2 regions of the Mycobacterium sp. M23085 genome follow, and region 1 is predicted to be linked to the other one. Evidence: riboswitches for the same ligand, from Rfam matches in the RefSeq annotation. Region 1 holds a riboswitch; the other holds the start of a gene.
What was found. A riboswitch is a leader RNA that binds a small molecule or an ion and turns the genes downstream of it on or off. The one in region 1 is predicted to bind cobalamin.
Positions count from the first base shown of each region.

Region 2: it holds a riboswitch for cobalamin, as region 1 does, so the genes downstream of both, metE (5-methyltetrahydropteroyltriglutamate--homocysteine S-methyltransferase) here and ACIUM1_RS05640 ((2Fe-2S)-binding protein) in region 1, are expected to answer to the same signal.

Region 1 covers NZ_CP174280.1:1,284,634-1,299,857, forward strand. Annotated here, with positions in the region: gene hflX (GTPase HflX) at 1-739, opposite strand, end outside; gene dapF (diaminopimelate epimerase) at 786-1,658, opposite strand; gene miaA (tRNA (adenosine(37)-N6)-dimethylallyltransferase MiaA) at 1,663-2,622, opposite strand; gene ACIUM1_RS05600 (hypothetical protein) at 2,631-3,323, opposite strand; gene ACIUM1_RS05605 (DMT family transporter) at 3,378-4,352, opposite strand; gene ACIUM1_RS05610 (DMT family transporter) at 4,608-5,531, opposite strand; gene ACIUM1_RS05615 (DUF349 domain-containing protein) at 5,865-7,193, shown strand; gene ACIUM1_RS05620 (hypothetical protein) at 7,190-7,804, opposite strand; gene miaB (tRNA (N6-isopentenyl adenosine(37)-C2)-methylthiotransferase MiaB) at 7,813-9,342, opposite strand; gene recX (recombination regulator RecX) at 9,404-9,925, opposite strand; gene recA (recombinase RecA) at 9,891-10,931, opposite strand; cobalamin riboswitch at 11,091-11,237, shown strand; gene ACIUM1_RS05640 ((2Fe-2S)-binding protein) at 11,277-11,942, shown strand; gene ACIUM1_RS05645 (DUF3046 domain-containing protein) at 12,069-12,263, opposite strand; gene ACIUM1_RS05650 (hypothetical protein) at 12,316-12,600, opposite strand; gene ACIUM1_RS05655 (glycosyltransferase) at 12,651-13,817, opposite strand; gene ACIUM1_RS05660 (limonene-1,2-epoxide hydrolase) at 13,868-14,299, shown strand; gene ACIUM1_RS05665 (IS630 family transposase) at 14,357-15,224, shown strand, end outside.
Region 2 covers NZ_CP174280.1:4,405,449-4,420,672, reverse strand. Annotated here, with positions in the region: gene ACIUM1_RS20870 (SDR family oxidoreductase) at 1-751, shown strand, start outside; gene ACIUM1_RS20865 (SDR family oxidoreductase) at 771-1,412, shown strand; gene ACIUM1_RS20860 (glycosyltransferase) at 1,552-2,781, shown strand; cobalamin riboswitch at 2,921-3,177, shown strand; gene metE (5-methyltetrahydropteroyltriglutamate--homocysteine S-methyltransferase) at 3,313-5,583, shown strand; gene ACIUM1_RS20850 (DUF3556 domain-containing protein) at 5,652-7,385, opposite strand; gene ACIUM1_RS20845 (hypothetical protein) at 7,511-7,726, shown strand; gene ACIUM1_RS20840 (flavin monoamine oxidase family protein) at 7,905-9,269, shown strand; gene ACIUM1_RS20835 (IS110 family transposase) at 9,444-10,664, opposite strand; gene ACIUM1_RS20830 (hypothetical protein) at 10,961-11,140, shown strand; gene ACIUM1_RS20825 (HNH endonuclease signature motif containing protein) at 11,137-12,498, shown strand; gene ACIUM1_RS20820 (DoxX family protein) at 12,499-13,020, opposite strand; gene ACIUM1_RS20815 (pyruvate, phosphate dikinase) at 13,229-14,815, shown strand; gene ACIUM1_RS20810 (MarR family transcriptional regulator) at 14,812-15,224, shown strand, end outside.

The DNA.
Region 1 (15,224 bases):
CCCGCCGGCTGCGTTGGGTGTCGCGGACCTGCTTCATGTCTTTGATCTCGCGGCGCAGCTTGGCCATCCGCTCGCGGATGCGCCGCCGGTCGGTCTCGATCTTCGTTTCACCGGGACCGCGCAGACCCACGCCTCCCCCGCTGCCGCCGGCACGACCACCGGCCTGCCGCGACATCGATTCACCCCAGCCGCGCAGTCGCGGCAGCATGTACTCCATCTGGGCCAGCGCGACCTGAGCCTTGCCCTCCCGGCTGGTGGCGTGCTGGGCGAAGATGTCGAGGATCAGCGCGGTGCGATCGATGACCTTGACCTTCACCGCCTTTTCCAGCGCGGTGAGCTGCGCCGGGGACAGCTCGCCGTCGCAGATGACGGTGTCGGCGCCGCTCGCCAGCACCACTTGGCGCAGTTCGGCGGCCTTACCCGAACCGATATAGGTCGACGGGTCGGGCTTGTCGCGGCGCTGGATCAGCCCCTCGAGCACCTCGGAGCCGGCGGTCTCGGCCAGCGCGGCGAGCTCGGCCATGCTGGCCTCGCTGTCCGCGGCGGTGCCGTCGGTCCACACACCCACCAGGACGACCCGCTCGAGCCGCAGCTGGCGGTACTCGACTTCGGATACGTCGGCGAGTTCGGTGGACAGGCCGGCGACACGACGCAGCGCTGACCGATCTTCTAGGGCGAGTTCGCCCGTGCTGGGCTCCGGGACTGTCGGAGCGTGCTCGCGAAATTCAGGTTCTGTCATAGGCAATAAACGATGATGCACGCGAAAACGATGTCGCGCACCTGATTTAACGCTGCTGTGCGCGCCACCATTCCCCGCTGAGTTCTCCTCTGGCTACCAGCACGGACGGTCCTCGCAGGAAGCTGGTGGCGTCGGTGACGGTGACGACGACCTCGCCGCCGGGCACCCGAACGGTCAGCGTGCCGGTGGCCGCACCGGCACCGGCCAGCGCGGCGACCGCGGCGGCGACCGTGCCGGTGCCGCACGAGCGTGTTTCGCCGACCCCCCGCTCGTGCACGCGCATGTGCGCCGCCCCGTCGACCGGTGCGGTGAGGATCTCGACGTTCACCCCGTCCGGGAACTGGGCGGCGTCGAAGCTCACCGGCGCGGCCACGTCCAGCGCTGCCAGCGCCTCGGCCGTCAGCTGCGGGTCCATACAGGCCAGGTGGGGATTGCCCACATCGACCGCCAGGCCGGAGAACCACCGGCCGCCCACGACCGCCTCACCCGGGCCCAGCGCGTTGGCCTTGCCCATGTCGACGCTGATGTCGGCCGTGGTCGCATCGACGCGGTGCAGCGTGACCGGCCGCGGACCGGCCAGCGACCCGACCACGAATTCGTCGCGTGATTCCATGCCGCTGGCGCGCAGGTAGTGCGCGAAGACCCGCACGCCGTTGCCGCACATTTGGGCGACGGACCCGTCGGCGTTGCGGTAGTCCATGTACCAGTCGCCGGTGGCCACCCCGTCGGGCACCCGGTCGAGCACGCCGGCCGACAGCGCCGCGCCCACCGTGGTGACCCGCAGCACTCCATCGGCGCCGAGGCCGCGTCGCCGGTCGCAGAGCGCGGCCACCCGGGCCGCGGTCAGGCTCAGCTCGGCCTGCGGGTCCGGCAGCACCACGAAGTCGTTCTGGGTGCCGTGCCCCTTCGCGAAGATCACCTGTTCAGGGTACTTCCCGCCATACCCGCACGGCGGCCTCGACAAGGGCCGCGCCCTCGGCCGCGGTCACCGCGCCGACATCGAGCCACTGCACGCGGTGATCCCGGCGAAACCAGGACCGCTGGCGCCGAACGTAACGCCGGGTGCCGACGAACGTCTGCTCGCGCGCGTCCCGCAGCCGATCGGCGCCGGGCCCGGCCGGACCGCTCTCGTCCAGCGCCGCCAGCACCTGCGCGTAGCCCAGCGCGCGCGACGCGGTGACACCGTCACGCAGGCCCCTGTCCAGCAACGCGATCACCTCGCCGACCAGGCCCTGGGCGAACATCGCGTCGGTGCGCCGGGCCAGCCGCTCATCGAGAACGGTTGTGTCGCAGTCCAACCCGACAATGGCGGTGTCCCACCTCGGCTTGCCGATCTGCGGCGCGGAGGCGGCGAACGGCTGACCGGTCAGCTCGACCACTTCGAGGGCCCGCACCGTGCGCCGGGCGTCGGTGGGCAGGATGGACGCGGCCGCGGCGGGATCGCGGCGGGCCAGCTCGGCGTGCAGCCGCCCCACTCCGATCTCGGCCAGCCGTCGCTCCCAGCGGGCGCGGACCGCGGGATCGGTGGCCGGGAACGCCCAGTCGTCGAGCAGCGACTGGATGTAGAGCATCGAGCCGCCCACGATGATGGGCAGCGCGCCCCGCGCCGCGATCGCCTCCACGTCGGCGGCCGCGGCGCCCTGATAGCGGGCGACGGTCGCGGTCTCGGTGACGTCCAGGACGTCGAGTTGATGATGCGGAATGCCGCGGCGGTCCTCGACGGGCAGCTTGGCGGTGCCGATGTCCATGCCGCGATAGAGCTGCATCGCGTCGGCGTTGACGATCTCGGCGCGGACGCCGAACCGCTCGACCCGTTCCGCGAAGTCGAGGGCCAGCTGTGACTTGCCGGTGCCCGTGGGTCCGATGATCGCCAGGGGGCGCACGGCGGCCGTCACAGTTGCCAGGCGCCGGCGAAGTAACCCACCCCGTAGGGCGCTCCGCGGTACAGCTCCTTGGCCGATCGGGGCCCGGGCTCGGCCAGGCCGGCCAGCACCTGGAATGCGACCCGCCCGAGGATCTGCTGCGGCAGGCCGCGCAACGCGGCGATATCACCGCTGGCCAGCGCGTCGTTCAGGGCCTCCTGCGCGGCGGCGTTGGCGGGCTCGTGTCCACCCGGGGCGGCCGCTGTCAGCGTGTTCGCGCCGTCGGCCACCACCAGCACCCCGACCTGTCCGGGCAGCCGGTCGATCTCGGCGCGCAGGTGTTTGCCGAGCCTCAGCGCGGTGTCCGCGTCGTGGTCGGCGCGGTAGACCCGGACCTGTGCGGCGGCGTGCGGCTGCGCCTGACCGCGCACCCAGCCGGCCAGCAACGCGCAGACCGGGAGCGCACGCGGCGGCGCGGCCTCGCCTGCCTGTGGGGAGAGCCGGACACGCACGTCGACGCCGAAACCCGCGAAGCTGCCCACCGCATCAGGACCCAGCACGTCGTCGGCGGGCCCCGTTCCGATCACCACCCAGCTGTCGGGCAGCAGCGCGGCGGCGGCGAGCGTCGCCGCGGTCAGATCGGTCACCTCGGCCGCGGCCGCTCCGGCAAGTTCGGGAACGAGAACCGGCGCCGACGGGACGATCGCGATCGCGCTCAGCACGCCATTAAAGTAGCGCGGCGACCCGCCACCAGTGCGATGTGGCTGCGGCCCCAGTCAGCGACGAACGCTGTCCGCCACCACCAGCCGGTCACTGAAGGGCCCGAAGTCGTCTTCGATCACCTCGGGGGCCGGGATTTCTCGCGGGGCACCACCGGACCTCTGCTCGGCGCGGTCGATGGAAGCGGCTTCACCACGGGCCAGCGCGATGGTCGCGATGATGACCACCGCTACCGCCCCGATCAGCACGAACGCCTTGGGGCCGTTAGCGTTCAGCGTCTCACCCAGCACCAGAACCCCGAGCAGGCCGGCGACCACCGGCTTGGCCACGGTCATCGTCGGCAACGACGCGGTCAGCGCGCCGGCGCGGAACGCCGACTGCTGGAAGATCATCCCGGCCAGCGCCACCAGCAGCCAGGGCACGAATTCCGGTGAGGTCAGCACGGCCAGCGGGCCGTTCTCGGACATCTCGACGACACCCTTGGTCAGCACCGCGAACAGCGCCAGCGACGAGCCGGCCACCACCGCGAGCAGCACCGCGGAGAACGGGCTGCCGGACCAGCGCCGCGCCGCCACCACGCAAGCCACCAGCAGCGGGATCATCACCACGGCCACGATCAGCCAGGTTCGCAGCAGCCCGCGCTGCTCGCCGGCCGCGGGGTCGCCGACCATGATGACCACCGCCAGCGCGGCGGCCAGGATGAGCGCCCACATCCATTCCCGCGGCTTCACCCGGTGATGGGCGAGCCGCGCGTAGATGGGCAGCGCGAACAGCAGCGCGGTCACCTGCAGGGCGGTCACCAGGACCACCGAGCCCCACGCCAGCGCGGCGGCCTGCAGGCTGTAATTGGTGATCGCGGCCAGGCCGCCGAGCCACCAGCGGGTGTCGCGGAGCGACATGCGGAACAGTTCGAGGTGGCCTACCTGCCTGTCGGTGACCTCGTGCGCCGACCGCTGCCGGACCACGTCGCCGACCGCCGATGCCAGCGCCGCGCACAGGGCAAGTAACGCTGCGACATCAACCTTCGACATATCGACCCCTCCGCCTCACAGTCGTTCGACCCAGCTTTCCCCGAGGCGCGGGCAAATACACGCACAATTTGCGTTCAGTTCAACTACAAATGCATGACGTTCCACACATTGCTCACTGCGCCGCAGGTAACCGGTTCAACTAGTACTTCAGCAACCTATGTAACGCGTGAACCTATGTAACGCGTGGGCTAACTGTAAGAGAACTACACAGACGGGCCGTGCGCGATGGCTAAGCCCCATCCGCGGCCAGCCGTTTTACGTCTCGCCCCCGGCGCGCGATGGGATGAGCGTCACAACATCGGCTGGATCGTCCGGCGCGGCCGCATTCATGGATGCGGCCTCGCCCCTCGCGAGCGCGGTGGTCGCGACGATGACCACCACCACCGCGGCCACCAAGGCGAACACCGCGGGCCCCTTGGCGCCGAGCGTCTCCCCCAGCACGGTGACCCCCAGCACCGATGCAACCAGGGGCTCGGCGACCGTCATGGTCGGCAATGACGCGGTGAGCGCGCTGGCCCGGAAGGCCGACTGCTGGAAGATCGTGCCCAGCACCGCGACCAGCACCCAGCCATACAGTTCGGGGGTGCCAAGCAGCGCCCCCGGCCCATACGGCAGCACGTCGACGACCGCCTTGGTGAGCACCGCGAACAACGCCCACGAGGACGCCGACACCAGCGCCAGCAGCACCGCGGCCAGCGGGCCCGACCAGATGCGTGCGCCCAGCACGCAGAACGCCATCGCCGGCCCGATCACCATCGCGACCACCGCCCAGGCATCCAGCGACGCCCGTTGATAACCGGCGGCCGGCTCGCCGACGATGACGAAAACGGCGACCGCGGCGGCCAGCAGGACCGCCCACACCCACTCCCGGCGGCTCAGCCGGTGCTTGGTCAGCCAGGCATAAACCGGCAAGGCGAACAGCAACGCCGTCACCTGCAGGGCCTGCACCAGCACCACCGAGCCCAGGCTCAGCGCCACCGCCTGCAGCGTGAAGCTTGCCACCGCCGCGACACCGCCCAGCCACCACCGGACGTCGCGCAACGACATCCGCAGCAGCGCGAGGTGGCCCACCTGTTGGTCGGTGATCTCTTGCGCCGACCGCTGCCGGATCACGTCCCCGACGCCCGACATCAGCGCGGCGATCAGCGCGAGCAGCGCCGCAATATCCACCTTGGCGATGCTGACCTCCAACCGACGTGCGACCCGGAAAAGGGTCGAAGACACCGCTCACCAGGGCTCACCCGGGATCGGCGAACTCCGCTGCGGTGACGCGATTAGCACGACCGTACCCGCCCGGGCGGGCACGGCGCCGGTGGCGTGCGGCCGCCGGGCCCCTGCGGTGTGGCAAGGTGGCGGCGCGCGCCCCGCCAAGCTGCTTGAATATCGTTAAGCAGCTGTTCGGAGAACCCGGCCCCGGGCATCCGGCAGCGGCAGGAGACGGTGCCGCTACGCGCGGCAGGCGCGCGGGACACGGACCGCGCGGAAGGGTTGCGAAAGGGTAGTGACGAGCGCATGACGGCTGACGAGCCTCGGGACGATTCCGCTCGGCCCGCGCCGCGTCCGGGACCCCGTCCCGGCCCGCGGCCGACCCCGCGGCCCACCACCGCTCATCCGCTGGTGGCGCCGCCACGCAGCAATCCGCACCAGTTCGGGCGGGTGGACGACGACGGCACGGTATGGCTGATCAGCGCCGCCGGCGAGCGCATCGTCGGCTCCTGGCAGGCGGGCGATCGGGAGGCGGCGTTCGCCCACTTCGGCCGCCGCTTCGATGACCTGGCCACCGAGGTCACCCTGATGGAGGAGCGCCTGGCCTCCGGCACCGGTGACGCGCGCAAGATCAAGGCGCATGCGGCCGAGCTGGCCGAGACGCTGCCGACGGCGGCCGTGCTGGGCGACATCGATGCGCTGGCGGGCCGGTTGACCACCATCGCCGAGCACGCCGAGGCGACGGTCGCCGCGGAACGCTCCAGGCGCGAGGAGCATCGGGCCGCCCAGACCGCCCGCAAGGAGGCGCTGGCGGCGGAGGCCGAGGAGTTGGCCGCCAACTCGACGCAGTGGAAGGCCGCGGGTGACCGGTTCCGGGCCATCCTCGACGAGTGGAAGACGATCAGCGGGGTGGACCGCAAGGTCGACGACGCGTTATGGAAGCGCTACTCCGCGGCCCGCGAGGCCTTCAACCGGCGGCGGGGATCGCATTTCGCCGAGCTGGACCGGGAGCGTTCGGGGATCCGGCAGGCCAAGGAACGCCTGTGTGAGCGGGCCGAAGCGCTGTCCGACTCGACCGACTGGACGGCCACCAGCGCCGAATTCCGCAAGCTGCTCACCGAGTGGAAAGCGGCCGGCCGGGCGACCCGGGAGGTCGACGACGCCCTATGGCGGCGTTTCAAGGCCGCCCAGGACGTGTTCTTCACCGCGCGCAACGCGGTGACGGCGGAAAAGGATGCGGAGTTCCGCGCCAATGCGACCGCGAAAGAGGCCCTGCTGGCCGAGGCGGAGAAACTCGACACCAGCAACCACGACGCGGCCCGCGCGGCGCTGCGCACCATTACCGAGAAGTGGGACGCGATCGGCAAAGTGCCGCGCGAGCGGTCCGCCGAATTGGAGCGACGGCTGCGCGCGGTCGAGAAGAAGGTGCGCGACGCCGGCGACGCGGGCTGGTCCGACCCCCAGGCGCAGGCCCGGGCCGAGCAGTTCCAGGCCCGCGCCGAACAATACGAACAGCAGGCTCAGAAAGCCGCGGCCGCCGGGCGGACCAAGGAAGCCGAAGAGGCCAAGGCGAACGCCGAGCAGTGGCGACAGTGGGCGCAGGCGGCGGTTGAGGCCCTGACCCGCAGGCCCTAGCGGCCGGCAGAGCCCGGGGTCGTGCCGGGGTCCTCCCCGGTCTCGTCGGGCATGGCCGGGCCGTCCAGCAGCGAGGTGGATTGCTGCGCCGCCGCAACGCGGCGCCGCTGCTCCTCGGCGGCGAGCTGCACGATGGTGCGCGACCAGACCACGCGAGCCCAGTGGTAGATGAGCGCGAGCACGGTGAGCCAGGCGACGATCAGACCCCAGCCCGGCCCCGGGTGCCCCGCGGCCACCGTCTGACGCGACCAGATCGCCAGCATGCCCGCGGCCCCGGCAATAGCCGTGCCCGCCAACGCGACCCACGCCAGCGCCCAGCGCCGTGTCACCAGCGCCAGCATCGAGAAGCCCACCCCGAACACCAGCGCCAGCCAGGCGAACACCCGCGACGGCAGGGCGACGGCGGCCGCGCCGGCGCCGTGGCTACCGAACAGCACGTCCCAGCCGCGCACGTCACCGGTGTGCGGCAGGACGAACGACGCCAGCAGCACGAAAACCAGGATCGACACGAAGAAGGCCCGCGGGCCGGGGTCGATTCCGCGGGCCACCCGGCGTTCAGCGGCCTCGATTTCGGTCCGCAGCGCGCCCAGCTGCGGGTCTTCGTTTTTCATCTGCTTTTTCACAGCGCACATCCAAGGGGTTCGGCCGGGCCGACGGGCGGCCCGACGGCGGGCATGCCGAGGCCGACGCCGCGCGGGCGCTGCCCGGCGGCCTGGGCATCACCCGCGCGGGTGCGGCGATGCGTGACGACGCCCGCGTCGGCGATGAGGTGATGGGGTGCGGCCTCGGTGACCACCGTGGTGATGATGTCGCCGGGCCTGACGTCGCCTGGTGTGTCGACGGCGAAGTGCACCAGCCGGCCGTCGCGGGCGCGCCCGGTCATCCGCGCGGTGCGGCTGTCCTTGCGCCCTTCGCCGGTGGCGACCAACAGTTCGACGGTCTGCCCGATCAGCGCCCGATTGCCCTGCAGCGAGATCGCCTCCTGCAGTTCGATCAGCCGGTCATAGCGTTCCTGCACAACGGCTTTCGGTATCTGCCCGTCGAGTTCGGCGGCCGGGGTGCCGGGCCGCTTGGAGTACTGGAAGGTGAACGCGGCCGAGAACCGGGCCTGGCGTACCACGTCCAGCGTGGCGGCGAAGTCCTCTTCGGTCTCACCGGGGAATCCGACGATCAGGTCGGTGGTGATGGCGGCATGCGGCATGGCGGCCCGGACACGGTCGATGATGCCCAGGTAGCGCTCGGCGCGGTAGGACCGGCGCATCGCGCGCAGCACCCGGTCGGATCCGGATTGCAGCGGCATGTGCAGGGCGGGGCAGACATTCGGCGTCTGCGCCATCGCCTCGATCACGTCATCGGTGAATTCGGCCGGATGCGGCGAGGTGAACCGCACCCGCTCCAGCCCGTCGATGTCGCCGCAGGCGCGCAGCAGGCGGGCGAAGGCGCCGCGGTCGCGGGGCAGGGCCGGGTCGGCGAAGGACACGCCGTAGGCGTTGACGTTCTGGCCCAGCAGGGTGACCTCGAGCACCCCGTCGGCGACCAGCGAGGCGATCTCGGCCAGGATGTCGCTCGGGCTGCGGTCGACCTCTTTGCCCCGCAGCGACGGGACGATGCAGAACGTGCAACTGTTGTTGCAGCCGACCGATACGGAAACCCAAGCGGCGTAAGCCGATTCGCGCGCGCTGGGCAGCGAAGACGGGAACTCCTGCAGCGCCTCGGCGATCTCCACCTGGGCTACCTTGTTGTGCCGGGCGCGCTCCAGCAGTGTGGGCAGCGACCCGATGTTGTGGGTGCCGAAGACGACGTCGACCCAGGGCGCCTTGCGCAGCAAGGCTTCCCGGTCCTTTTGGGCCAGGCAGCCGCCGACGGCGATCTGCATCTCGGGATTGCCGCGCTTGCGCGGCGCGAGGTGGCTGAGGTTGCCGTACAGCTTGTTGTCGGCGTTCTCCCGCACGGCGCAGGTGTTGAACACCACCACGTCGGCGTCGCCGAAATCCGAGCCCTCGGCCGCCCGCCGATAGCCGGCAGCTTCCAGCAGGCCGGCCAGCCGCTCCGAGTCGTGGACGTTCATCTGGCAGCCGTAGGTGCGGACCTGGTAGGTGCGCACGGACACGGCACCCACGTCTGCGGCCCCCGCGTCCCGCGCCACCATCGAAGTCACGGGGCCATGGTACGGCGGCCGGTCCGCCCGCGAGAAACCGCACGTCACGGGGCTAGACCCGGCGGCGCTCCCGCTCGGCGGCCAACTCGGCGAAAACGACCTCGCACGCCATGGTCTGGCTGTAACCGCGGCGCGCCAGCATCCCTACCAGCCTGCGGGTCACCCGCGCATCGTCGTCGGTCAGCGTCTCGCGGCGCAGCTTGGACCGGACCAACTGCTCGGCCCGGTCCCGCTCCGCGCCGGCGTCGATCCCGGCCAGCACCGAGGTGATCACATCGTTGTCGACGCCCTTGGTGTGCAGCTCGGCGGCCAGGGCGCGCTTGCTCTTCCCGGCGTGCACCCGGCGGGACTCCACCCACTGCTGGGCGAAGTCCGCGTCGTCGATCAAGCCGACGGCGGCCAGCCGGTCGAGCACCCGCTCACTGACGTCGTCGGGATAGCCGCGCTTGGCCAGCTGGCCGTGCAGCTCCGCCCGAGTGCGCGCCCTCGCGGTGAGCAGGCGCAGACACAGCGCCCGCGCCTGCTCCTCGCGGGAGGGCTCAGAAATCGACGGGGGCGGGCAGGACGTCGTCATCGGTCACGACCGCGCCAATGCCGAGCTTTTCCTTGATCATCTTCTCGATCTCGTTGGCGACTTCGTCGTTTTCTTTCAAGAAGGTGCGGGCGTTCTCCTTGCCCTGGCCGAGCTGCTCGCCCTCATAGGTGAACCAGGAACCGGACTTGCGGATGAAGCCCTGCTCCACACCCATGTCGATCAGCGAGCCTTCCCGGCTGATTCCCTGGCCATAGAGGATGTCGAACTCGGCCTGCTTGAAGGGCGGCGCCACCTTGTTCTTGACGATCTTGACCCGGGTGCGGTTACCGACCGCGTTGGTGCCGTCCTTGAGCGTCTCGATCCGGCGCACGTCCATGCGCACCGACGCGTAGAACTTCAAAGCCTTTCCACCCGTTGTGGTTTCGGGGCTACCGAACATCACCCCGATCTTCTCGCGCAGCTGGTTGATGAAGATTGCGGTGGTGCCCGAATTGTTCAGCGCGCCAGTCATTTTCCGCAGCGCCTGGCTCATCAGCCGGGCCTGCAGCCCGACGTGACTGTCGCCCATCTCGCCTTCGAGCTCGGCGCGCGGCACCAGCGCGGCCACCGAGTCGATGACCAGGATGTCCAGGGCGCCGGAGCGGATCAGCATGTCGGCGATCTCGAGGGCCTGCTCCCCCGTGTCGGGCTGGCTGACCAGCAGGGAATCGGTGTCCACGCCAAGCTTCTTGGCATACTCCGGGTCCAGCGCGTGCTCGGCGTCGATGAAGGCGGCGACGCCGCCGGCGGCCTGGGCGTTGGCCACCGCGTGCAGGGCGACGGTGGTCTTACCCGAAGATTCCGGGCCGTAGATCTCCACGACCCGGCCGCGGGGCAGCCCGCCGATGCCCAGAGCCACGTCTAATGCGATGGATCCGGTCGGAATGATCGAGATCGGCTGACGGGTCTCGTCGCCGAGACGCATCACTGAGCCTTTGCCGTAGCTCTTTTCGATCTGGGCCATCGCCAGTTCGAGAGCCTTCTCGCGGTCGGGGGCTTGCGCCATGGTGCCTCTCCTATAGTCGGTGTTCGTCTGACCGGTATCGGTCGGTTGGCGGTGACACTAGAGAAGGCCACCGACAAGTTGACTGGCCGAACGTTCACCACAGTAGCCGAACAGGTGTTCGATTCAAGTTCGACACGCCGTTCTCCCCGTCGCGTGTGGCAACATCTGCTGCCGAACGGCGCCAACGGGCCTTCAGCCGGAAGGTCCGAGGAAACCGGTGTGACTCCGGTGCGGTCCCGCCACTGTGATCTCGAAGGGCACGCCCGGCGAGAGAGCCAGATACTCGCCGTCGACGCATCCTCACCACAACCGGGGCGGATTTCCCCGAGAGGCGGTCGCGAAGCCATGGACATCTCCGCTCAGCTGGCCGAAATAGCTTCCTACGGAGGCTTTTTCGCTCTGACCGTGGGTGGCGACGCGGCGGGATGGCATCCGGTCGGACAGTCCTACGCCGACGGCTACGCCGACCTGATCGATGCAACCATCCGGCGCTACCGCACCACCGATCGGCGGATCGGCGCGTCACTGGTGCACCTCTCCCACGCCACCCGGCTGTGGTCACCGGTGCTCGCGTGCGCGATCGGCCATGGCGTCGTCCCCGACCTCGAGGGCCTGCAACGCGCCGACGACGGTGCCCAGCTACGACTGCCCACACCCGTCGGGAAACCCGTCACCTCGCCCGCGGCGAACATGCTGTACCGGATCGTGGTGAGCGAGCACATGCGGCCGCTCGGCGCCGGCCTGCCGGTCAAGCTGGCGCCCGCCCTGCTCGCGGGCAACATCGCCTCCGCGCTGGTGGGCGCCGCAGCGGCCCTGCTGTCGGCGCGGCCGGACCTGCGCTGCGCCATCGTCGAGACGGTCCGGTCGCTGCTGGGCACCGGCGTGCTGGCCGGGTCCGGCGTCGTCACCGGCCCGCAGCTGGGCTTCCGGCGCCGCAGCTGCTGCCTCTTCTATCGCCTGCCGGGGGGCTCCCTGTGTGGCGACTGCGTGCTGCACCGGACCCGGCGGTAGGCCGATCGGAGGAAAGCGGGCGTCGTTTGGCGTGGCGCCCCGGGGTACCTGGCCCCGATGTCCTCAGCCGCAGCGGCATCGTGCTGCGGCAGCACGCCTACCCGGGATACGAATAGTGCGTCGGGATCACCACTGATCCCGAGGCACGTCGAAGTCCACACACAACGCCCGCCAGACATCGCGGGGCTCAATTCCCGCCTCGATGGCCTGGGCGGCCGTGCGTCCACCGAACCCGGTCAACACGTGATCCAGCAAGACCGACGATCCGTAGGTGGTGCCGAAGCGCAGCACCACCCGCTCGTGAAACTCCGTTAGCCGCACGTCAGTCAAGATACCCAGCCCGCATTCATCGGACACCTGAGCGCGACGCCCGCTACCTCCAGCTGGCCGGCAGGTCGATGATGTGGTTGGGGCAGTCCTCCTGGGCCGCGATGGACATCACGTCTCGCGCGCGTTGGGCCGACATGGTGGCGCGCAACTGCATGAACGCGTATTCGGCCGGGGCGAACCCCTGTTCGGCGGCGGCCGGATCGTCCATCAACCGGCATGCCTGCTGTTCCTCGGGACTGTCGGCATGCGCGACGGCGGCGCCGGCCAATGGGCCGGCCAGCGAGGCCGCCAGCAGGGCGCCGGCGGCGATTGTCGTGCTGATCCTCATTCGGGTGCCTCCCGCCGAAGCATAAGTCGGCCCGGGCGGCGCGCAGCGGATCATCCGGCCACCGCCAGCGCGTCGCGACATACCCGGACCGGATCGGCGACGTCGGCGATGCCGGCGGCCGCCGTCCGCGCCGCCGCCCGGTAGCCCGGCGACGACAGCACCTCGTTGACCGCGGCCACCAGCGCGTCGGCGCTCAGCGGCCGGATCAGCCGCGCGCTGCCCTGGCGCTGCACCCGGTTGGCGATCTCCCACTGGTCGCCGCCGCCGGGCACCACCACCAGCGGCACGCCGGCCAGCAGCGTCTTGGCCACCATGCCGTGGCCGCCGCCGCAGATCACCAGGTCGGCGTGCGCCAGCAGCTCGTCCTGCCGTCCCAGCCCGACCGCCGCCCAGGGCGGCACCGGCAGTTCCGGTCCGTCCAACCGCGACACCAGCAGGCGCGAGTCCGCCGGCAGGGTCTGCCCCGGCGTCAGGCAGCCCAGCGCGACCTCGGCGAGGCCCTGGGTGCCGATCAGGGCGGTCGACGGCGCGATGACCACCACCGGTCCGGCGCCCGAGGGGACCTCGAGGATCCGATCGGTCGGTTCGAAGTGCAACGGCCCGACGACGACGGCCTCGGCGGGCCAGTCCGGGCGGGCAACCTCCAGCGCGGGCAGCGTCGCGATCAGCCGCCGCAGCGGCCCGGGATCGCGTGCCGGCAGCCCGATCTCGACCCGGGAGTTCGCGCGCTGTTGCAGGCCGGCGCGCACGGAACGCGCGGTCAGCGCGCGCATCGTGGCATCGCGCAGCCGGCCCCGGATGCCGGTGCCCGGCGCCAGCCCACTGCCGATCGGCGGTAGCCCCTTGGACGGCAGATACAGCGGGTGCGGGTTGAGTTCGATCCAGGGGATGCCCAACAGCTCGGCGGCCATGCCGCCGCCGGCGGTGATGACGTCGGACACCACCAGGTCGGGCGCCAATTCGCGCAGCGCGGGGACGTTGAGCACCGCCATCCGCGCGGCGCGCCGGTGGATCCTGGCCCCGGCGTCGACGTCGTCGTCGGTGGCCGCCAGCCCGTCCAGCGCGACGGCGTCGATGCCGGCGGCGCGGGCGGTGTCCAGCCATTCGGGGCCGGTGAACAGCGTGGGCTCGTCACCCGCTTCGGCGAAGCGCCGGCACAGCGCGATCGCCGGGAACGAGTGCCCGGGATCCGGCCCGGCGACCACCGCGACGCGCATCGTGCTTACCCTGCCACAGCGCCCGGCCGCCACGCGCCTACGCTGGCAAGATGACCGAGCTGACTGGGACAACCGTTGCGAACATCCGCACGGTCGAAGGATTCCTGAACGCCCTGCAGGACGGCGACTACGACGCCGCCGACGCCGCGCTGGCCGACGATCTCGTCTACGAAAACGTCGGCCTGCCCACCATCCATGGCCGGGCCAGGGCCATCAAGCTGTTCCGCCAGATGGAGGGCCGCGCCGCCTTCGAGGTGAAGATCCATCGCATCGCCGCTGACGGCGGCGCGGTGCTGACCGAACGCACCGACGCGCTGATCTTCGGCCCGCTGCGGCTGCAGTTCTGGGTGTGCGGCGTGTTCGAAGTTCAGAATGGGCGAATCACGTTGTGGCGGGACTACTTCGACTTCTTCGACATGCTCAAGGCCACCGCGCGCGGCCTGGCGGCGCTGGTAGTGCCGTCACTGAGAGCGACGTTCTGACCGTTAACACCTAGTGTCGCGAGTCGTTAATTCGCGATCACTGGGTAGACTTGGGGTGTGCCGAGTCCGATTGCTGTGCCCGTGGTGTTGACCGATGAGGAACGTGAGCAGTTGCAGGGATGGGCGCGCCGCCCCAAGAGCGCCCAGGCGTTGGCCTTGCGCTCGCGGATTGTGCTTGCCTGCGAAGGGGATTCGAGTAATACCGCGGTAGCACGCGATCTGGGTATCACGCGGGGAATGGTGACCAAGTGGCGTAATCGCTTTGCCGCTGACCGCCTGGAGGGATTGCTCGACGAGCCGCGCCCGGGCCGGCCCCGGGTGGTCGGTGATGAGCGGATTGAAGCGTTGATCACCGCGACGCTAGAGACCACGCCCCCCGATGCCACGCACTGGTCGACGCGGTCGATGGCCGAGCATCTGGGTTTGAGCCAGTCGATGGTCTCGCGGGTGTGGCGGGCGTTCGGATTGGCTCCGCACAAACAGGATTCGTGGAAGCTGTCCAAAGACCCGCTGTTTGTCCAGAAGGTCCGTGACGTCGTCGGGTTGTATCTGAACCCACCCGAGCGGGCGGTGGTGTTGTGCGTGGATGAGAAAACCCAGATCCAGGCCCTCAACCGCACCGCACCGGTGTTCCCGATGCTGCCCGGCACGCCGGCGCGAGCCAGCCACGACTACGTCCGCCATGGCACCTCGAGCTTGTATGCCGCCCTGGATCTGGCCACCGGCCAGGTCATCGGTGCCCTGCACTCGCGTCACCGCGCCCAGGAATTTCTGGCCTTCCTCAAGAAGATCGACACCGCGGTGCCTGCCGACTTGGACTGCCATGTCGTCTTGGACAATGCCTCCACGCACAAAACACCGCAGGTCAAACGCTGGCTGAACGCTCACCCACGCTTCGTGTTGCACTTCACCCCGACCAGCTCAA
Region 2 (15,224 bases), 2.4 Mb from region 1:
CGCGGAACTCGGTGCTGAGGTCATCGTGCTGGATTACGCGCCGGTGGACTACGACGTTGCGCAGTCCGTGCACGTCGACCTGCGCGACCCCGCCTCGATCGACGCCGCGCTCGAGCAGATCGGCGGGCCCATCCACGCGTTGTTCTCGGCCGCCGGGGTGGCCGACGGCACGACCGACCTGTTGAAGATCAACTTCATCGGCCACCGCCACCTCATCGACCGGCTGCTGGAAAAGAACCAGCTGCCCAACGGCTCGGCAATCTGCTTCATCTCCTCGGTCGCCGGCATGGGCTGGGAGAACGACCTGGACCTGATCAATGAATTCCTGGCCACCCCGGACTATGCGGCGGCCGTGGCGTGGTCGGAGGCGCACGAGGCCGAGGGCATCATTCACTACGGCACCAGCAAGAAGATCATCAACACCTATGTGGCCAACCAGGGCTACCCGCTGCTGAAGAAAGGCATTCGCATCAACGCGATCTGCCCGGGCCCGACCGACACCCCGCTGGCCCAGGCCAATGCGGACCTGTGGTTGTCCTTCGCGCAGGACTACCGCGACGAAACCGGCTCCAAGGTCCACACGCCCGAGCAGATGGGCGACGTGATGGCATTCCTCAACAGCGAGGCCGCCTCCGGCGTCAGCGGCGTCACCCTGCTGGTGGACACAGGGCACACGATGGCGTCGATCACCGGCTCCTACGCGCCGGGCAAGCCCCTGATCGACCTGATCATGGGGAAGGTCAAGCTCTGACCGCGCTACCGTCGAAGGCATGGCACGCATCATTGTCTTCGGCGGGCACGGCAAGGTCGCACTGCAGCTCTCCCGGATTCTGAGCGAACGCGGCGACGAGGTGAGCTCGGTCTTCCGCAATCCCGATCAATCCGACGATGTCGCTGCCACCGGCGCCAAGCCGGTGGTGGCCGACATCGAGCGGCTCGACACCGACGCGCTGGCCGATTTGGTGACCGGGCACGACGCGGTCGTCTTCTCCGCGGGGGCGGGGGGTGGCAATCCGGAGCGGACCTATGCAGTCGACCGGGACGCCGCTATCCGAATCATCGACGCTGCCGGGCAGGCGGGCGTCAAGCGGTTCGTCATGGTGTCCTACTTCGGCGCAGGCCCGGATCATGGTGTGCCGCAAGATGATCCGTTCTTCGCCTACGCGGAGTCCAAGGCGGCGGCGGACGCCCACCTGCGCGCCAGCGACCTGGACTGGACGGTGCTCGGACCCAGCCGGCTCACCTTCGAGCCCGCGACCGGACGAATCGAGATCGACGGGGAAATGCGCGAAGTCTCGCGTGCGGACGTCGCACTCGTCATCGCGGCCGCACTGGCAGAAGATGCCACCATCCGGCGGACGATCGAATTCAACAACGGCGACGTCCCTATCGCCCAGGCACTGTCGGGCTGAGCGCGGCAGGCAGCCGAGTACGTTTCACAGCGCAGCTGGCCTATGGCGTTGAGTCGGGCTGACGCCGACGTCACGAGCTAGTCTGAGGCCGTTCAATGACATCACGTCTCAGTCGACATCACCTCGAAGTCAGGTTGTGATGAAAGTTCTGCTCGCGGTCCATGGAACTCGTGGCGACATCGAACCTGCCGCCGCCATCGGGCGGGAACTGCTGCGCCGAGGTCACGACGTGTGCATGGCTGTGCCGCCTCACATGTGTGCCTTCGTGGAGTCGGCGGGGCTTGACGTGGTTGCGTGGGAGAGCACGCCGTGGCCGGGCTACGGGGATTTCATTCGCAACGCGGACGGCGGGATTCCACCGGATGTGATGACCGAAATGATGGAGCATGTCGCCCGCGCCTGGGCGGAGTGGTGCACCACGCTGATGGCGCTGGCAACAGGGGCCGACCTGCTGGTCGTGAACAAAGCCGGGCAGGGCCGCGCCGCCATCGTCGCGGAGTATCACGACATTCCGCTGGCCGTGCTGACCTTCTTCCCCCAAGAACCGCCCCGCTTGGGTGGCATACTCGGCCACACCACCAAGGGCGCTGAAGACGCCCTACGCCGGGCGGTGGGTCTGCCAGAGACAACAGGATCCTCTGAAGCGCTGGAACTCCATGCCTACGACGGGCTCTGTTTCCCCGAAGTCGCAACGGAGTGGGCGGAACAGCGTGGGCGATGGCCCTTCATCGGCGCGCTGACACTGGAGTCGTCGACGGATGCCGACGACGAGGCTTTGGCCTGGATTGCTGCGGGCACCCCGCCTATCTACTTCGGGTTTGGCAGCATGTCGATCGAATCTCCGGCTGAGATGATCGCCACGATCAGCGCTGCCTGCGCGCAGTTGGGCGAGCGGGCGTTGGTCTGCGCCGGCTGGAGTGATTTCGCCGGCGTCCCCCATGACGAGCACGTCAAGGTCGTGGATGCGGTGAATCACACGGCCATCTTTCCGACCTGTCGCGCGGTGGTCCACCACGGTGGTTCAGGCACCACGGCTGCCGGTCTGCGGGCCGGAGTGCCCACGTTGATCCTCTGGTTCATGGTCCATGATCAACCGCTGTGGGCGGCGACGGTCGAACGGCTGGAAGTGGGCCGCGGTCGGGCTTTTTCGGAAAGCACCCTGGCATCACTGGTCGCGGACCTGCGTTGCATCCTCACTCCGGAATGTATGCGTCGAGCCCGTGAGGTCGCGGCACAGATGACCACGCCCGCCCAGAGCGTTGCCAGCGCCGCCGATCTTCTGGAAGAGGCTGTCCGACCCAAGCACTCGTCCGCCGTTATTTCTGAGGTCTTCGCTGACGACCGAATCGATGACGTAGCCCCCCGGTGACATCATCGCTACCGGTGGTGTCCAAAGAGGCTTCGTAATCCGGGAATCCGGGGAACCGGGCCGAAACTCATCGTCATCGCGCGGTTGACTAAGCTACGCCTTGCAGCTGGTCTGCTTGCGCCGCAACCGCGGCGCGGGCATCGAGCGAGGCAATGTTAGTGACGCTTCGTAAGAGGGAACCCGGTGAGAATCCGGGACTGTCCCGCAACGGTATGCAGGAACGACCGCCGTCAGAGTTTTTGGCAAGCACTGGTCGCAAGACTGGGAAGCGACGGCCACTAGTAAACCTGCCCGGCTCCTCAGCGGCCCGTTTTCGGGCCGCATCGTCGGCCGGGCGGAGCACCAGCCGGTGCACGCCTGCGAGTCCGGAGACCTGCCAGCTGTGCCGGGCGCGCCGCGTCCGGCGGCTCATCGCCTCGAGGAATGGGCGTTAGGCTGCAGCCGTTGCGGTGGTATCTGGGTACACGCCGCTAACGGATCAGCTGCACGTCCACCGGCGGTGACCATCACGCTGATTGAAGGACGAATATCGTGACCCCTCAAGCATTCACCGCAACGGTTGTCGGCTCGCCACGCATCGGCCCGAAGCGCGAACTCAAGCGCGCCACCGAGGGCTACTGGAAAGGACGTACCAGCCGCGCGGAACTCGAAGACGTCGCGGTCACCCTGCGCCGCGACACCTGGAAGAATCTGGCTGACGCCGGTCTCGACTCGGTACCGGTGAACACCTTCTCCTACTACGACCAGGTGCTCGACACCGCGGTCATGTTGGGCGCGTTGCCGTCCCGGGCCGCGCAGGTCCCCGACGACCTGGACCGCTACTTCGCCGCGGCACGCGGTAATAAGGACGTCGCGCCGCTGGAGATGACCAAGTGGTTCGACACCAACTACCACTACATCGTTCCCGAGATCGAGGCCGCGACGAAGTTCACGCTGAACCCGGACAAGGTGCTCTCCGAGCTGAAAGAAGCTCTGGAACAAGGAATTCCGGCGCGGCCCGTGGTCATCGGGCCGGTTACCTTCCTGTTGCTGAGCAAGGCTGTCAACGGTGGCGGCGCGCCGATCGAGCGGCTGCAGGAGCTGGTGCCGATCTATTCCGAATTGCTGTCGTTGCTGGCCGACCACGGCGCGCAATGGGTGCAGATCGACGAGCCCGCGCTGGTCACCGACATCTCCCCCGACGCGCCGGCGTTGGCCGAGGCGGTCTACAACAAGCTGGGTTCGGTGAGCAACCGTCCCGCGATCTACGTGGCCACCTACTTCGGTGACCCCGGCGATTCGTTGGGCGCCCTGGCCCGCACGCCCGTCGAGGCGGTCGGCGTCGACCTGGTTTACGGTGCCGACACCGCGGTCGCGGCGGTACCCGAGCTCGGCAACAAGATCCTGGTGGCCGGTGTGGTCGACGGGCGCAACATCTGGCGCACCGACCTCGAGGCAGCGCTGAGCAAGCTGGTGACGCTGCAGGGTTCGGCGGCCCACGTCGCGGTTTCGACGTCCTGCTCCACCCTGCACGTGCCCTACTCGCTGGAGCCCGAGACGGGCCTGGACGATGCGCTGCGCAGCTGGCTGGCGTTCGGGCAGGAGAAGGTCGCCGAGGTGGTGACGCTCGCCCGCGCCTTGAACGAGGGTCGCGACGCGGTCGCCGATGAGATCGCGGCATCAAACGCCGCGGCGGCGTCCCGCAAGAGCGACCCACGCCTGCACAACGACGATCTGCGGGCACGCATCGACGCGATCGTCGCGTCGGGTACGCACCGGGGTGACGCGGCCCGACGCCGCGCCAGCCAGGAGGCGCGGCTGCATCTGCCGCCGCTGCCAACCACCACCATCGGGTCTTTCCCGCAGACCGTCGAAATCCGCAAGGCGCGCGCCGCACTGGTCGCCGGCGAGATCGACGAGGGTGAGTACGAGAAGCGGATGAAGCAAGAGATCGCGGACGTCATCAAGTTGCAAGAGAGCCTCGGGATTGACGTGCTGGTCCACGGTGAGCCGGAGCGCAACGACATGGTGCAGTACTTCGCCGAGCAGCTGGACGGCTTCTTCGCCACCAAGAACGGCTGGGTGCAGTCCTACGGCAGCCGCTGCGTGCGCCCGCCGGTGCTCTTCGGCGACGTGATCCGCCGGCACCCGATGACGGTGGAGTGGGCCAAGTATGCGCAGTCGCTGACCGACAAGCCGGTCAAGGGCATGCTGACCGGGCCGGTGACGATCCTGGCGTGGTCGTTCGTTCGGGACGACCAGCCGCTGGCCGACACCGCCAATCAGGTGGCGCTGGCCATCCGCGACGAAACCGTGGACCTGCAGGCTGCCGGGATTGCGGTCATCCAGGTCGACGAGCCCGCGCTGCGTGAGCTGCTGCCGCTGCGCCGGGCCGATCAGGAGGATTACTTGCGTTGGGCCGTAGGGTCTTTCCGCTTGGCTACCTCAGGCGTCGCGGACTCAACGCAGATCCACACTCACCTGTGCTACTCGGAATTCGGTGAGGTGATCGGCGCCATCGCCGACCTGGACGCCGACGTGACGTCCATCGAGGCTGCGCGCTCGCACATGGAGGTGCTGGACGATCTGAACTCGATCGGCTTCTCCAACAGCGTCGGTCCGGGCGTTTACGACATCCACTCGCCGCGGGTGCCGAGTACCGGTGAGATGGCGGAGTCGCTGCGCGCGGCGCTGCGCGCGGTGCCGGCCGAGCGACTGTGGGTCAACCCCGACTGCGGTTTGAAGACCCGCAACCCCGAAGAGGTGAGCGCGTCGCTGAAGAACATGGTTGCCGCCGCACAGGAAGTGCGCGCCGGCGTCTGAGGGTTTCGCGAGCGTAACCACACTGCGATTTTCGGAGCAACATTTCGCAGTGTGGTTACGCTCGCGGCCTACTGTTCTGACTCCGAAAGCAGTTGCACCGGAACATCGTCGGCCCACGGCTGGCGGACGACCATATCGGCGACCCGGACGATGCCGCGCTCGAACTCACCGGTCGCCGCATCGACCAGCCGGTACTCCTGCGTCTGCTTGTGAATCGGTTGTGCGTCAAGCAGAACCACCCGGACCTCGCCCGGCTCGAAGTGGCAGCGCTCCTGCAGGGCGGCGATCAACTGCTCGTTGTGCATGTGGCCGTCGCCGAAATTCCAGCCGATGGCGGTGCTGCAGATCCGCTCGCCGTCGGTGATGACGTAGTCGTCCTCGTTCTGCCCCGCCATCGCGCGGTGCGCCAGCGTGAACAATGCGCGACCGTGAGTGTTGAAGCCGCGGAACGCGTATCCCATGTAGATCGGGATCTGGGCCGCCTCGGGGCTGCCATAGAACCGCTCCAGCTGGGCCTGCGGCATGCTGGCGATCGCCACGATGCCCCTGCTGATCTTGTCGTTGGCTGATCCCTTGATGCACCACAGCGTCGTGTCCCAGTTGCCGGCGTAGTAACGCATCCCCGGCAGGAACGAGATCTTGCGCGGAAACATGTTGCCCAACACGACGATCCCCGCGATGACGACGAACAGGACCGCCACCACCACCGGATGCCGCAGGTCGCGCAGCCCGATGTGGGTGTGCGCGACGAACAACGACAACACCCCGAAGATCATGAAGACGTTCCACTCCAGCGGCACGCCCATCGGGATCGATACCAGGATCCCCAGATGGAAACAGACCATCACGATGGCGGCGATCGTGACGGGCCACCCACCGTGACAGAAGAAAAGCGGTAGTGGCACCAACATCTCGATGGCGGTGCTCAGGTGCGCCAGCCAACGTGACAGCCGTCCGGGCCGAAGATCGTCCGGAAAATTCTCGAAGAACCGTCTTTTCAGCCAGCGGGGCCGCACCAGCGGGTTGTTGGACATCATCGTCGAGATGACGAACGGGAAGTGTTTGTTGAGCTTGGATGTGGCCGCGCCCATCCAGATCACCAAAAACACCACCTTGGACCCGACGATCATGTCGGGTGGGGCGAACAGGAACGTCACCGCCATAGTCGCGTAGACCTCGCCCCGGGCGGCCAGGAAGATCACCTTGTCGCGCAGGCCGACCACCGCCAGCAGCAGCAGGATCAGCACGATCTTCCAGGCGGGCAGCAGTCCGATGGTGGTCCCCAATTCGGGTATCGGTCCGGTCCCGTCGGCGAACAGCGCCGCAAACGTCACCAGCAGGAAGAGCGCGTACAGCGCGACGTCGACCGGTTTGCGCTTGGTGCCCTTGGTGAGCGGAACCCGATCCGGCCACGGTGGCAGCCGGATGGTGCCGAAGCGCATCCAGTACAGGATCGAGCCCATCGGCGGGAAGAACCGGTTGTTCAGCGGCCCGAAGCCGCATCCCAGCCCGATCACCTCGAAGAGCATGGTGTAGAGCACGACCTTCTCGAACACGATCGGCTCCGACCACCACGACGCGACGTGGGTGAACCCGCCCAGGCCGTTGGTGGCCGACGCGAACAGCCACGCGCCCAGGATGTAGAGCAGGATTTTGGCGACATAGAACAGATGCAGCACCACCGGCGTGCCGAAGCCCACCTCGGCCCAGTGCTTGGCCATCGGCCGGATCTTGTCGCTACGGGTGCCTTTGCTCCATTCGGCCATGTCGAGCTGCGGCAGCTCGGGCTTCAGAAATCCCATGGTTTCACAGACTAGAACGTGTTCTAGGGCTCCGTGCTGCAACCACGAGCAAGAAACTTTTGCCCGCGGCTTTCGCGCAGATACCGTTGAACGCGGGTCGGCGTGCGGTTAAGGGGATATCGATCATGAGTAGGCCTCGGCGGTCCCTCGTACTGGCAATGGTTTCCGCAGCCTGCGCAATCGTGTCGGCCGGCGAAGGCCGTGCCGATCCGCCCTCGCCCGGTGACCAGTGCACGGTGTTGCACTCCACCACCCGGGACGTCAACGACCGACCGATGTGGTGTAACCCGACCACCACCGGTCCGCCCGCCCTGGTCTGGCAGTACGGCGGGCCCGCGTAACGGTTTGCCGTCTGGCTGGCTTGTGCGCCAAGGGGTTTCAGCCACTCGACGCGCCCCACTGCCGGCAGCCAGGCCGGCCGGCAACGCGAACGCCCGCGGAAATCTGCGTTAACCGGCCACCGCCGTCGCCCGACCGGTGTAGTTTGCTGCTGGGGTGGGCGACGTTGAGGAGCCAGCCGTGTCCGAGGTCGACTATTGCGTGGTCGGAGCGGGATTCGCCGGTTTGACGGCCGCCTTGCGGCTCACCCGAGCGGGTCATTCGGTGGCCTTGCTGGAGGCGCGTGATCGGGTCGGTGGTCGCACCTTCACCGAGACGCGGGCCGACGGTACGTGGATCGATCGCGGCGGCGCGTGGATCGGTCCGGGCCAGGACCGGATTTATGCGCTGATGAACGAGTTCGGCGTGCCGGAGTACAAACAACACAACGACGGTGACGCGATGATGATCGTCGGCGGCAAGAAGCACCGCTACGGCGGCACGATCCCGTGGACCGTGAGCCCCTGGGCGGTCGCCAACCTCGGGCTCGGCTTGGCCGCCATCGAGAAGATGTGCAAAGCGATTCCCCGCGAAGCGCCGTGGGCGGCGAAGAAGGCCCACGAGTGGGACCGCATCAGCATCGGGCAGTGGATCGAAAAGAATTCCCTCTCCGCGGAGGCCGCCGAGATGCTTGACATGGCCTTCGCCGGGCTGTACACCTCGGCGGCGTCGGAGACGTCGTTGCTGTGGGGATTGGTGCAGACGGCCTCCGCGGGCGGGCTCACGTTCGCGATTTCGGGCAAGGGCGGCTCTCAGGATGCCCGCCCGGTTGGTGGGATGGGCGCCGTCCATCGTCCGATGGTGGCGGAACTCGGTGATGCACTGTGGCTTTCGCAGCCGGTCCAGCAGATCAGTCAGGATGCCGACGGTGTGACAATCAGCGCGGCCGATCTGACGGTGCGGGCGCGCCGAGTCATCGTCACGATCCCGCTGGCGATCGCCACCTCGATTGAGTACGAGCCGATGCTTCCGGTGGACCGGGCATTTCTGCACCAGCGCATGCCGAGCGGCGCAGTCATCAAGACCTCGCTCATCTATGACGAGCCGTTCTGGCGTGCCGACGGGTTCTCCGGCCAGTCGGCCTCGCCGGGGTCCCCGGCCACACTGACCATCGACGCCTACACCGACACCGGGGACCCGGGCATCATGTGCGTGATCACCGAGGGCCGCGCGGCGCGGCGGCTGACGAAACTCGAGGAGGCCGAGCGCAGGGCGGTAATCGTCGGCGAGCTCGTCGACCGGTTCGGCAGCAAGGCCAACGCGCCGCAGGAATTTCATGAGCAGAACTGGACCGTGGACCGCTATTCCGGCGGCGGCATGATCGGCCACGCCCCCACCGGCGTGCTGACCGAATACGGCTATACCCTCCGCGAGCCCTGTGGCCGCATCCACTGGGCGGGTACCGAAAGCTCGGCCGTCATGTGCGGGTGGATCGATGGTGCGATCCGCTCCGGCGAGCGCGCCGCGGCCGAGGTGATCGAAGCCGAGACCGTGGCGGTCGCGTAGGCGAATCACCGCGCCCGTTGCGCCGTGCCCGTCGCGCGCACCGTCGCGCCCGAATCACTTGCGCCTGGCGTGGCACTCCTCGCACCCCACCCTTCGTGCTCAAATCACTTGTGCCACTTTTGTTTCAGTGGTTTCACCGGGGCGTATCTTGATGCTCCTATCTGTGTTACGACGTCAAGCGGCGTCGATGTGGTGGGTGTTGAGCCAGTGGCGGTAGTTGGCGGCGAGGGTGTCGTGGCGTTGGACTCCTCGTTCGAGTCGTGAGATGACGGTGGGCCAGACGCCGAGGTGGTGTGCGGCGCTGGTCAGGGTGATGTTGCGGGCTTGCCGTGCTGGTCTGAGATCGCTGTAGTCATCGATGGGGCAGGGTGCGGTGAGGTGTTTGAACATCTCGCGGGCGATGGCGCGTTTGAGTAGTCGCAGGACGTCTTTTTTGGATCGTCCGGCGGCGAGTTGGCGGGCGGCGTAGTCGCGGGTGCGTTCGTCGTGAGACCAGCGGACCAGTGCGATGCGGTGCAGGGCGTTGTTGGCGGCGCGGTCCCCACCGCGCGAGAGCCGATGGCGGGTGATTTTTCCTGAGGAAGCCGGGATCGGTGCGACACCGGCCAGGCGGGCGAAGGCGGCTTCTGAGCGCAGGCGGTCGGTGTTGGTTCCGGCCGTGATGAGCAGCTGTGCGGCGGTGTCGGGGCCGACGCCAAAGGCGGCTCGCAGCGCAGGGTTCAAAGCGCGGGTCAAGGTGTCGAGTTGGGTGGTCAGCTCACCGATTTGGTGGTCGAGGAACTCGATGCGCTGGGCCAGGGCTTTGCAGGCGATCAGCACCGCCCCGGCGGTGATGGGGTCGTCGTGGGTGCACGGCTGGGACCGGGCCAAGGCCTCGACTAGGCGCAGGGTGGTGGCGTAGCGGCGGTAGCGCTCCCGCAGCTCTGCTGGCGCGGTGACGAGGAGGTCTTTGATCTGCTGAATGGCCGCGGTGCGGGCCTTAACTGCGCCGCGGCGGGCGATCAGCAGGGCTTTGAGTGCGCCGGTGTTGGGGTCTTTGGGCACGGCCAGGCCGTGGCCGGCCAGCACGGCGCGAGCGGCGCTGTAGGCGTCCAGTGGGTCGGATTTACCCTGGCGACGCCGGGTAGAGCGGTCGGGTCGGTTGACCTCGACAACGTGAATCCCGTTGACCTGCAATGCTTGGGTGAACCCAGCCCCATAGCTGCTCGTGCCCTCGACGCCGGCGATGAACACCTCTCCAAAGCTTTGCGCCCAGCGCCGGGCGACGTAGTAACCGGTCGGGTTGGTGCGAAACTCGGCATCGCCAAGCAGTTGACCGGTGTCGGTGATGGCCGCGAGGTGAATGGTGTCGAGATGAGTATCGACGCCGATGACGACCCGGCGTGGGGATGTCACGATGGTTGGTGTCCTCTCTGTGCAATGAACCGTGCGGTGGGTGACACCCCGGTGGGGCGGGCAGACAAGACATTGACGAGGGAACTGCCAGGCTCCTGATTAGGTCATGCCCGCCGCACTGGGGCTCTCGTGGTGGTGCTTGCCCGCTCGTCGCTGGTGAGACAGATCAATTGGAAGACAACCCAGCAGGGCATCAGTCGGTGCGAGGGTCATCACCAGCAGCGAGCGGGCAAGACCATCCTCACCCGAACCGGCTTAACAGAATCAATGTCGGCAGCCGGCGCTAGTATTCGAACATGTTTTCGATAGATCGGCTGGACGAGCTCGAGGCGATGCACAGCCGTTTCTTCTCGTTGCGCTTCGACTTGCTGACGCCGTCAGAGCTGCTGGCGACCCTGGAGCGCTATGCGTTCCTGATGGGCCGGTTGAAGGCACTGAGGTATGAGCTGACCAGCCCGTTCGGGTGGCACGCATGACGGTGTGCGACCGGGAGCAGATTCAGGCCGACGTGGATGCGTTATGTGCTGTGGTCTCTCGGTTTCAGGAGCATGGCTATGCGGTATTGACCAATCCGGAACGCTGGAGAATCTTGGCGAAACTCGAATGCGTGACACGCCAGCTGCAGGCGCCCGGTCATCAGCTGATCAATCAGCTCGGCGAGCAAGCGGATTCAAGCGAGTTGGGCGGCACGTTGTGCTGGGCGCTGGCCGAGCGGCTGCACCTGACCCGGGCCGAGGCCGGCCGGCGTATCGCCGAGGCGGCCGAGCTGGGGCCGCGCCGGGCGTTGACCGGCCAGCCGTTGGCGCCGGTGTTGCCCGCGACCGCGGCGGCCCAGCGCGCCGGGGCCATCGGTGCCGATCATGTGGCGGTGATCCGGCGGTTTTTCCGCGAGTTGCCCGCCTCGGTCGATCTCAAGACGTGTGTGCACGCCGAACAACAGCTGGCGGCCAAGGCCACCGAATTTCGCTCCGATCAGCTCGCCAAGCTGGCCAAGCGCCTGATGGACTGCCTCAACCCCGACGGCACCTATACCGACGCCGACCGGGCGCGGATGCGCGGGCTGGTGCTGGGCACCCAGCAACCCGACGGCATGACCCGCCTGAGCGGATGGTTGACACCGGAAGCCAGGGCCAGCTGGGAGGCGGTGCTGGCCAAGCTGGCCGCCCCCGGCATGTGCAACCCCGAGGATGACACCCCGACCCTGGACGGCGCCCCGCCCGAAGAGGCGGTGCAGCGCGACAGCCGCAGTACCGCCCAGCGCAACCACGACGGGCTCAACGCCGCGCTGCGCGCGCTGCTGGCCAGCGGAGACCTCGGTCAGCACAACGGATTACCGGCGTCCATCATCGTGACCACCACCCTGGCCGAGCTCGAAGCCGCCGCCGGGACGGGCCTGACCGGCGGCGGCACCCTGCTGCCCATGTCCGACGTGATCCGCCTGGCCCGCCACGCCCATCAATATCTGGCCATCTTCGACAAGGGCAAGGCCCTGGCGCTCTACCACACCAAGCGCCTGGCTTCGCCTGGCCAGCGAATTGTCTTGTACGCCAAGGACCGTGGGTGTTCGCATCCCGGTTGCGACGTGTCGGGTTACTACTGCGAGGTCCACCACGTCCAAGACTGGGCCACGACCCACTGCACCGACATCGACCAGCTCACCTTGGCCTGCGGCCCCCACCACCGGCTCCTCGAGAAGGGCTGGACCACTCGACAACGCGTCAACGGCGACACCGAATGGCTCCCGCCGCCACACCTCGACCGCGGCCAACCCCGCACCAACACCTACCACCACCCCGAAGAGCTGCTGGCGGGCGAGGACGACGACGACCCGTAACTAACCGGCTTGCTTAGCCGGCGGGCGGTAGAAGATCGCCAGCTGGCCGATGGCGCCGGCCAAGCCGAGCCCCGCCGAGATCACCAGGCCCTGCCAGCCGTCGAACCAGTTTTTCCCGAACACCAGGTGGTCCAGGCTGAACTTGCCCGCGCCTAGTGTGGCCACGCAGACGGCGCTGACCGCCAGCACCAGGTTGTACTCCCAGCCCTCCTGGACGATGAAGAAGCCGTTGGCGCGGTGCACCGTCCAGGCCGCGACCAGCATCAGTGAGACGAAGCCCGCCGCAGGGATCGGGGTCAGAAATCCGGCGGCCAGGCCCAGGCCGGCGGCCATTTCCGTGGTCGCCGCCACGGTGGCGTGGAACTTACCGGGCTTCATGCCGATGCTCTCGAACCAGCGCGCGGTGCCGGGGATGCGGCCACCGCCGAAGAACTTGTTGTAGCCATGCGCGGCCAACGTCACGCCCAACACCAGCCGCAGGATCAGTACTCCGACGTCATGGAACGTGTCATATGAAGTCATAACTGTAAACCTAGATCATGGGCCGGGTGGCACCACAAGAGCCGCCGAGCAGCTACATCGCTTAATCCGCTGCTCTGTGTGGGAACATAGCGGGCGTTCCGACGTCGGCCCATCAGTAGCCACACCACCAAGGGGGTGCACCACGGCTGGCACCGCACGAGGTAGCGGCGCCCACCGCAATGCGTCAAGCGGCCGTGGGTCTGCGCCTATCGAGCACCCCGTGGTGTTGCTGGACGGCACATCGAGCCACCCGAGGGAGCTGCTGGGCAACAAGGGCCACGGCATCGAGGTGATGCGCCGGCACCACCTGCCGGTGCCGCCGGCATTCTGCATCACCACCGCGGTGGGTCTGCGGTATCTCGCCGACCCCGCGGCGACCATGGACGCCGTCTGGGACGAGGTGCTCGACCGGATGCGCTGGCTGGAGGCACAGACCTCGCGCACGTTTGGGCGGGGCCCGCATCCCCTGTTGGTCAGCGTGCGCTCCGGAGCCACCCAGTCCATGCCGGGCATGATGGACACCATCCTCGATCTCGGTATCAACGACGACGTCGAACACGCGCTGGCGGCGGCCGGTGGCCAGGCTTTCGCCCACGACACCCGCCGGCGGTTCTCGGACATGTATCGACGCATCGTCGGCGACGCCGAATCCGTGCCGTCCGACCCGTATGCGCAGTTGCGCGCCGGCATCGAAGCGGTGTTCTCCTCGTGGAATTCGCCGCGGGCGGTCGCCTACCGCGCCCACTACGGGATTGACGATCGGCACGGCACCGCGGTGGTGGTGCAGGCGATGGTGTTCGGCAATCATGGCCCCAATTCCGGTGCCGGGGCGTTCTTTTCCCGCAACCCGATCACCGGCGACAACGAACCGTTCGGCGAATGGCTGCCCGGCGGCCAGGGCGACGACGTGGTGTCGGGATCGGTCGACGTCGAGCCGATCGTGGCGCTGCGTGACGAGCAGCCGATGGTCTACGACGAGCTGATCGATGCCGGCCGCAGGTTGGAGCGGCTGGACTCCGACATCCAGGAGATCGAGTTCACCGTCGAAGACGGCAGGCTGTGGTTGTTGCAGACGCGGGCGGCGGAGCGCTCGGCGCAGGCGGCGGTGCGCACGGCGCTGCAGCTGCGACACGAGGGACTCATCGATGACGCGGAGACATTGCGGCGGGTCACCCCGGCGCACGTCCAGACCCTTCTGCAACCGGCACTGCAGCCCGAAACACGTTTGGCAGCGCCGCTGTTGGCCAAAGGCGTGCCGGCGTGTCCGGGCGTGGCCGCGGGCAAGGCCTACACCGACGTCGACGAGGCGCTGCGCGCCGCCGAGCGCGGCGAGCGGGTGATTCTGGTGCGCGACCACACCCGGCCCGAAGACGTGTCGGGCATGCTGGCCGCGCAGGGCATCGTCACAGAGGTCGGGGGCGCCTCCAGCCATGCGGCCGTGGTCAGTCGCGAACTGGGCCGGGTGGCCGTGGTGGGCTGCGGCCACGGCGTCGCGGCCGCGCTGGCCGGCAAGCAGATCACCGTCGACGGCGCCGAAGGGGAAGTGCGCGAAGGTGATCTGAGCCTGTCCGCGTGGTCCGAAGACGACACGCCGGAACTGCGCGAACTCGCCGACATCGCGCGGCGGATCAGCCCGCTGCGTGCCCATGCCGCGGGTGACCACGTGCGGCTGGACGACAGCTCGGAGGCCGCGGTGCGCGCCGCGCTGGACAGCGGGCATGCCGACGTGGTGTCGGCGACCCCGTTGCTAGTGATGCTGACCGCGCTGCGGCTGGCGCCAAGAGCCGCGTCATGACCGAATTGGCGGCGCTGCAAGGGGTTCGGCTCAAGGGCCGGGTGACCCCCGCCGACCTGGCCGCGACGCTGGGTGCGCACCTTGACGACATCGCCTCCACCATCGAGCACCTTTCCGCGGCGGGACTGCTGACCGAAGGCCCGACGTTGCGGATAACCCCCGCCGGCAGCGATCGGCTCGCGAGGCTGCTCGCCGAAGAGCGCGAGGGCATCAATTCACAAGCGATGGCCGCCGCCTACGACAATTTCCGGGCCGTCAACGCCGATTTCAAACGTCTGGTGACGGATTGGCAGCTCAAGGGCGGCCCGGGCGGCGCCCCCAACGCCCACGACGACGCCGACTACGATGCCGCGGTGCTGGCCCGCCTCGACGACGTGCACGCCCGCGCGATGCCGATCATCGAGGCCGC